2 regions of the Leptothrix cholodnii SP-6 genome follow, and region 2 is predicted to be linked to the other one. Evidence: predicted binding sites of a transcription regulator. Region 2 holds the regulator's gene; the other holds the start of a gene.
What was found. Region 2 encodes LexA, which represses DNA repair genes until DNA is damaged. Its sites were predicted from a motif close to ACTGTATNNNNATACAGT; they were not measured.
Positions count from the first base shown of each region.

Region 1 (3,894 bases), 920 kb from region 2:
TCGATCACCTCGGTGCCCAGGCGCTCGGCCACCGGGATGAAGATCTCGTTCGTCTCGTTGCGCTTCTGGTAGTCGAAGTCGCTCAGTTCCTCGAAGCGGGCCAGGCGCGCCTTGCTCTTGGCCTGGCGGCCCTTGGCGTTCTTGCGCACCCATTCCAGCTCGATCTTCATCGCCTTGGTGCGGGCGTCCTCGGTGCGCTGCTCCAGCTCGAGGCGCTTTTCCTTCTGCTCGAGCCAGGTCGAGTAGTTGCCTTCGTAGGGGATGCCACGTCCGCGGTCGAGCTCCAGGATCCACTCGGCGGCGTTGTCGAGGAAGTAGCGATCGTGGGTGATGGCCACCACGGTGCCGGGGAAGCGGCTCAGGAACTGCTCCAGCCACTCGACCGACTCGGCGTCCAGGTGGTTGGTGGGTTCGTCGAGCAGCAGCATGTCGGGCTTGGACAGCAGCAGGCGGCACAGCGCGACGCGGCGCTTCTCACCACCCGAGAGCTTGCCGATGTTGGCCTCCCACGGCGGCAGGCGCAGCGCGTCGGCGGCGATCTCGAGCTGCATCTCGGTGTTCTCGCTGCCGGCTGCGGCGATCACGGCCTCGAGCTGGGCCTGCTCGGCGGCCAGCGCGTCGAAATCGGCGTCTTCGTCGGCATAGGCTGCGTAGACCTCGTCGAGCCGCTGCTTGGCGGCCAGCACGCCGCCGATGCCCTGCTCGACCGCCTCGCGCACGGTGGCGTTCGGGTCGAGCTGCGGCTCCTGCGGCAGGTAGCCGATGCGCAGATCGGGCATCGCGGTGGCTTCACCTTCGATGTCGCGGTCGATGCCAGCCATGATCTTGAGCAAGGTCGACTTGCCCGAGCCGTTGATGCCCAGCACGCCGATCTTGGCGCCGGGGAAGAAGGACAGCGAGACGTCCTTCAGGATCTGCCGCTTCGGCGGCACGATCTTGCCGACGCGGTTCATGGTGAATACGTATTGGGCCATGGTGTGGAGGGTGTCTCCGAACAATCGAGGAGGCGGCGCAGCCGCGAATCCCGCGATTATCCGGGAGGACGGCCCCGCGGCGCCGACACGACCGGGGTGACGGTCGCAAAACCCGCTCAAGACCACGCGCGGCCCGATGGCCGGCGCGCGACGGCCAGGGGCTTGCGGACACCTGTAGACTGTATGAACATACAGTCATTTGAGACAACTTGTCGCTCCGATCACCCCCCCATCCGTCGCTCGATCCGTCAGCCGAGCCCGCGCACGACCTGCCCCGGCATCTGCATGCGGCGATCTGGCAGGGCGACCAGCTCGCCGGCTCGCCCGTGCCGGCCTGCCCGAGCGGCTACGCCGTGCTCGACGCCCAGCTGCCCGGCGGCGGCTGGCCCGGCGGCGGGTTGACCGAATTGCTGCTCGACGCCCCCGGCCAGGGCGAATGGCGCCTGCTCGCCCCGGCGCTGGCGCGACTCGGCCAGGCCGGTGGCGAATGGGTCGGCATCAGCCCGCCGCTGCGCCCGCATGCGCCGGCGCTGCAGGCGCTCGGGCTCGACCTCGGCCGCTCGCTGTGGATCGAGCCCCGCCACGGCGCCGACGCCGCCTGGGCCGCCGAACAGGCGCTGCGGTCCGGCAGCTGCGCCGCGGTGTTGTGGTGGGCCGACGACTGCAGCACGCCGCTCTCGGGCGGCGGGCCGGCGCTGCGGCCGGGCGCCTTGCGACGCCTGCACCTGGCCGCGCAGGCCAGCGACGCGCTGCTGTTCGTGCTGCGCGCGGCCGGCGCCACCGCGCAAGCCTCGCCGGCCGCGCTGCGCCTGCATTGCCGGGTGGTGGCCGAGGCGCCTCAGCAGCTGGCGCTGCAGATCATCAAACGCCGCGGCCCGCCGCTGGCCGAACGCCTGCTGATCGACACCCGCACGCAACTCGCCCCGGCGCTGGCCCACCGGCTGAGCCAGTCACTGCCGCAGGATCGGCGCCCGCCCGACGCCATCGCCCCACGTCGCCTGATGCGCACCAACCCTGCGCCCGCTCCACCATGCCGCCCGCCCTCTGGTTGTGCCTGAACCTGCCGACGCTGGCTCTCGACGCGCTCGGCCCCTGGCCGCCCGGGGTGAGCCTGCCGGCGCTGGTCTGGCAGGCCGATGCCGGCGGGCGGACTCGCACCGTGCTGATCGCCAATGCCGCCGCGCAGGCCCTGGGCGTGCAGGCCGGGCAGCGGCTCGGCAGCGCGCAGGCGCTGGCGCCGCAAGCCCTGGTGCTGGCGCGCGATCCGGCCCGCGAGGCGGCCCTGCTCGAACGCCTGGCGCTCGGCCTCGGCAGCCTGAGCCCGCAGCGGGTGATCGAGCCGCCCGACCTGCTGCTCGACATCCACGCCAGCCTGCGTCTGTTCGGTGGCCTGCGGCCGCTGCTGCGGCGAGCCGATCGGCTGGTGCGCGCGCAGGCCGTCCAGCCGCGCTGGAGCCTGGCCAGCACGCCGCTGGCCGCGCGCCTGCTCGCCCACGCCCCGCCCGCGCAGCGGCAGCGCCGCTGCGTCCAGCTGCGCAGCACGCGCCGACGGGTGTTGGCGTTGCCGCTGGCGCTGCTGGGCGCGTGGGGCCTGCCCTGCGGCGCAACCGACACAGAGCGCCGTGCAGCCGATGGCCCGGCAGACGCTGCCGGCGTGGCAGCGCGCCGGGTCGCGGCCGCTCACATCGCCACGCTGGAAATGCTGCACGCCCTCGGCGCGCGTTGCCTGGCCGACCTGCAGCGCCTGCCACGCGCCGGTCTGCGGCGCCGCGGCGCGCAAGACTGGGTCGACGCCCTCGACCGCGCCCTCGGCGATCAGCCCGACCCGCGGCGCTGCCACGAACCCCCCGAGGCCTTTGCACTGGCGCTCGAACTGCCCTGGCGCGCCGACGCCGTGCCCGCCATCGAAGCCGCCGCCGCACCGCTGGTGCAGGCGCTGTGCGGCTGGCTCGCCCTGCGCTGGCGTGCCGCGCAGGGCCTGAGCCTGATCCTGCGGCACGACTACAGCAGCCGCCGCAGCCTGCCCGACCAGGTGCTCAGGCTCGACCTCGCCACGCCCTCACGCGAGGCGCGCCACCTGCAGACCCTGCTGCGCGAGCACCTGCAGCACCTGGTGCTGGCCGCGCCGGTGGACGCCATCACGCTGCAGCTCGACACCAGCCTGCCCGAAGCCGGCCGGCCCACCACGCTCTGGCCCGACGCCCACCAGCAGGCGCAGGCGCACACCAACCTGGTCGACCGCCTGCAGGCCCGCCTCGGCGCCGCGCAGGTGCGGCGCCTGCTGCCGCAGGCCGACGCCAGGCCGGAGAAGGCCGATCGCTGGGTGAACGCCGGCACCGCAGACGCCAAGCCCCTCGCCCCGCATGCCGCGTCACGCGACGCCCTGCCGGCCCTGACCCACGCCCTGCCCCGCCCGACCTGGCTGCTGCCGGCGCCGCTGCCGCTGGCCGAGCACGACGGCCAGCCGCTGCACCAGGGCCGGCCGCTGCGCATCCTGAGCCGCGCCGAGCGCATCGAGACCGGCTGGCACGACGGCGCGCTGGTGCGCCGCGACTACCACGTCGCGCTCGGTCAGGCCGGCACGCTGTGCTGGATCTATCGCGAACGCGGCAACCCGGCCTTCGACGACAGCCCGGCCCAGCCGCGCTGGTTTCTGCACGGCCTGTTCGGCTGAACCCATGCAAGCCGGTCTGCCCGACTATGCCGAGCTGCACTGCCGCAGCAACTTCAGCTTCCTGAGCGGCGCCTCGCACGCCGAGGAACTGATCTCCCGCGCCGCCCGGCTCGGCTACCGCGCGCTGGCGATCACCGACGAATGTTCGGTGGCCGGCGTGGTGCGCGCGCATGAAGCCGCCAGGCACCCGCGTGGTGAACGCGCACCCGACGACCCGGGCCTGCTGCGCCTGATCATCGGCAGCGA
Region 1 is NC_010524.1:3,193,509-3,197,402, forward strand. Features, by position in the region: gene ettA (energy-dependent translational throttle protein EttA) at 1-974, opposite strand, end outside; gene imuA (translesion DNA synthesis-associated protein ImuA) at 1,184-2,032, shown strand; gene LCHO_RS14525 (Y-family DNA polymerase) at 2,005-3,648, shown strand; gene LCHO_RS14530 (error-prone DNA polymerase) at 3,653-3,894, shown strand, end outside.
Region 1: a site for LexA is predicted at 1,153-1,170, ahead of imuA (translesion DNA synthesis-associated protein ImuA). Genes of this name have one in related genera too.

Region 2 (3,894 bases):
ATCAGCTCGGTCAACGGTGAAAAGGGCCAGGCCGGCCAGACCAACTACTCGGCGGCCAAGGCCGGCATGCACGGCTTCACGATGGCCCTGGCGCAGGAACTGGCGGCCAAGGGCGTGACGGTCAACACCGTGAGCCCGGGTTACATCGGCACCGACATGGTCCGTGCGATCAAGCCCGAAGTGCTGGAGAAGATCGTCGCCACGATCCCGGTCAAGCGCCTGGGCGCACCCGAGGAAATCGGTTCGATCGTCGCTTGGCTGGCGGGTGAGGACTCCGGTTTCACCACCGGCGCCGACTTCAGCTGCAACGGCGGCCTGCACATGGGCTGAGACAGGACGAAACGATCCGGCCTCAGGCCGGATCGCGGGGTGCGGCGGCAGTCCGCTGTCCCCCACGTCGAACCGGGCCTGGCGCCCGGTTTTTCATTCAGGATCGCAACAACGCCATCGCCGCCGCCTTCAGGCTGGCCTCGCTGCCGTCTGCCAGTTCAAGACGCCGGGCGTTCTCCCAGCCCTTGAACTGATGCGCGATCGAGCGCAGGTAGCCGGGGTCGTAGTGCAGGGCCATCAACTCGGCAAACACCTGCGCGGTGCCACCCGAGCGCGTCGCTTCCTGCCATTGCTTGACCTGTTCGCGCCCGCGCAACTCGACCAGGGAGTCGAGCTGCCTGCAGAAGAAGGCCGGGTCGTCCTTCAGGAAGGCGTAGTCCTCGAGCAGCAGCTTCAATCGCGCGGCGTCGGGCATCTCGACGTGCACGCAGCGCGCATGGCTGCGGATGCGCTCGATCAGCTGCTCGGGCAGCCAGCGCTGACCCAGTTTCTTGCTTTCACCTTCGACGAACACCGGACGCGTGCGGTCGAACTGGCGCAGCGCCTGCCAGACCAGCGTGTCGAGTCGCTTCTGGCTGGGTTGCACGACACCCGGCGGCAGGCCCAGCACCGAGCCACGGTGCGAGGCGATCGCTTCCAGGTCGAGCACCTGTGAGCCGGCGTCCTTCAGCGCATGCAGCAGGCGGGTCTTGCCGCAACCGGTCTTGCCGCACAGCACCTGCCAGTCGAACTGGGCCGGCAGGGTCTGCAGCTGATCGCGCACCACGGCGCGGTAGGCCTTGTAGCCCCCCTCGACCAGGGTCGTCCGGAAGCCGACACGGTCGAGAAACCACGCCAGCGTGCCGGAGCGATCGCCGCCGCGCCAGCAGTAGACCAGCGGTCGCCAACCGCGCTCCAGATCGGCGGTCCAGCGGTCGAGGTGATCGGCCACACGTCGCGCCACCATGGCTGCGCCACGCTTGCGGGCCTCGAAGGCGGAGACTTGCTTGTAGATCGTGCCGACGATGGCACGCTCGTCGTTGTCGAGCACGGGCCAGTTGACGGCGCCCGGCAGATGGTCTTCGGCATATTCAGCCGGGGACCGGGCATCGATGATGGCGTCGAAGGTATCGATCGCCTGGATTGATTCCAGGGCACTGAGTCGTTGCAAGGGCATCAGGGCATTTTCGCCCAACATGCCCGGGACGAGCGGCGTGGCGCCGGACGTCAGGCCTGCTGGCGAAGGACCAGCGCATCGAGCGCATCGCAGACGTCGCTCATGCGGCCGCTGATCAGCGTGCGCTGCTGATCGCTCGGATCGATCCGCATGCGAAGACGCCGTGCGCTCGTTGCCGGCACGCGGGCCATCGATGCCATCGTGAACGGCATGACCGCCGGCACGGACACGACAGGAACCGGCAGAACCGAACGGCGTGAGATCCAACGGGCCAGAAGTGGGTGCATGGTGTGCTCCAGCGACAACAGATGTGCGTCGACTCTGTTCAAGCTATCGACTCGAACCCGCGTGACTTGATCTCACCGCGCGGTGGAACGCCTCATCGGGAGATCTGGTTTCGGCATCGCGTGAGACAAGTCACGCCAGCATTCGGGTGACTCGCTCGCACCGCCCCGTCACATCAGCATCGTGTTGCGGATCAGACCCACGGCCAAGCCTTCTAGCGCGAAGTCGGGGCTGTCCGCAGGCACATGGATGATGTCGAAATCGGGGTTCTCGGGGATCAGGTCGATGCCGCTCTTGCTGCGGCGCCAGCGCTTGACGGTGACCTCGTCGCCCAGGCGTGCCACCACGATCTGGCCGTTCTTGGCTTCGCTGGCGCGCTGCACGGCGATCAGGTCACCATCGAGGATGCCCGCATCGCGCATGCTCATGCCACGCACCTTGAGCAGGAAATCGGGCTTGCGCGAGAACATGTGGGCCTCGAACGTGTAGCTCTGATCGATGTGCTGCTGCGCCAGGATGGGGCTGCCGGCAGCAACCCGACCGACCAGGGGCAACGTGAGCTGGGCCGGCGGCATGTTCGACAGCGGCAGGCTGAACTGCTGGCCGATGCCGCGCAGGCGCGATTCGTTGATGGATCGCAATGTGTCAGACTTCAGCCGGATGCCGCGCGAGGTGCCGCCCAGCAGCTCGATCACACCCTTGCGCGCAAGGGCTTGGAGGTGTTCCTCGGCCGCATTGGCCGATCGGAAGCCGAACTCGGTGGCGATCTCGGCACGGGTGGGCGGGGCGCCGGTGCGCTCGATGGTGCTCTGGATCAGATCGAGGATCTGTTGCTGGCGAGCGGTGAGCTTGGGGCTGTCTTGCACAAGGCCTCGTTGGGTTGGATGAGCGGGCGCACCAAGCGGCACGGGTCGGGATCGGTGTTCATCATCGATGGATCTGACGATCCATCCAGTCACTGTAATTTTATCCAGTCGGATTGACATGACAAGTTCTGCTGCCGGTTTTTTTGATCCTCACGCGAATTCGACTGCGAGAGAACAACCGCTGGCAGGCCGCCGGGTGGTCGTGCTGGGAACCGGAGGAACCATTGCCGGACGGGCCCCCTCCGCGGGGGACAACGTCGGCTACACCGCCGCTCAGTTGGGGGTCGCGCAACTGGTCGATGCGGTGCCGGGGCTGCGGCGCTGGGTCGAGCAGGGCCTGATGCTCGATTCCGAGCAGGTCGCGCAGGTCGACAGCAAGGACATGAGCCACGCGGTGTGGCGTCGGCTCGCCGAGCGAGTGGCCACGCACGTCGCTCGGCCGGACGTCAGCGGTGTGGTCGTCACGCACGGCACCGACACGCTCGAGGAAACCGCCTACCTGCTGCATCGGGTGCTGGCACCGCACAAGCCGGTGGTGCTGACGGCTGCCATGCGCCCGGCCAGTTCGTCGCAGGCCGATGGTCCGCAGAATCTGTGCGATGCCGTCGGCCTGGCGATGCACGTTCAGGCACATGGCGTGCTGCTCGCGATGGGCGGCGTCGTGTGGTCCGGCGCCGAGGCTCGCAAGGTCCATCCGTATCGGCTGGATGCGTTCTCGGCCGGTGACGCCGGCGCACTGGCCTACATCGAGGAAGGCCGATTGCGGATCCTGCGGGGCTGGCCACAGGCGACGCCGTTGGGCGTGCAGGTGCTGGGGCCGGAAATCTGGCCCGAGGTTCAGATCGTGCACAGCCACGCGGGCTCCGACGGGCGCCTGGTCGAACTGTTGCTCGAAGCGGGGGTGCAGGGGCTGGTGGTGGCCTGCACCGGCAACGGCACCATCCACCATGACCTGATGGCCGTGCTGATGCGTGCGCAGCAGTGCGGGGTGAGCGTGCTCAGGGCCCTGCGCCAGGGGGGCGGCGTGCTCGTGCCCGGCGGGCACGACGAACTGCCGGCTGCCGGTGGCCTGACACCCGCCCAGGCCCGCGTCGAGTTGCTGCTGCGCCTGCTGATCCAGCGCTGAACCGGCGCCGGATCGGCGCCGGCGTGGTGCTCAGGCCACCGTCAGCGCGACGTCGATGTTGCCGCGCGTGGCGTTCGAGTAGGGGCAGACGATGTGAGCGGCCTGCACCAGTTCCTCGACCGTGGCACGGT
Region 2 is NC_010524.1:2,270,567-2,274,460, reverse strand. Features, by position in the region: gene phbB (acetoacetyl-CoA reductase) at 1-330, shown strand, start outside; gene mnmH (tRNA 2-selenouridine(34) synthase MnmH) at 428-1,486, opposite strand; gene LCHO_RS23375 (hypothetical protein) at 1,537-1,815, opposite strand; gene lexA (transcriptional repressor LexA) at 1,942-2,637, opposite strand; gene LCHO_RS10435 (asparaginase) at 2,834-3,763, shown strand; gene LCHO_RS10430 (organic hydroperoxide resistance protein) at 3,794-3,894, opposite strand, start outside.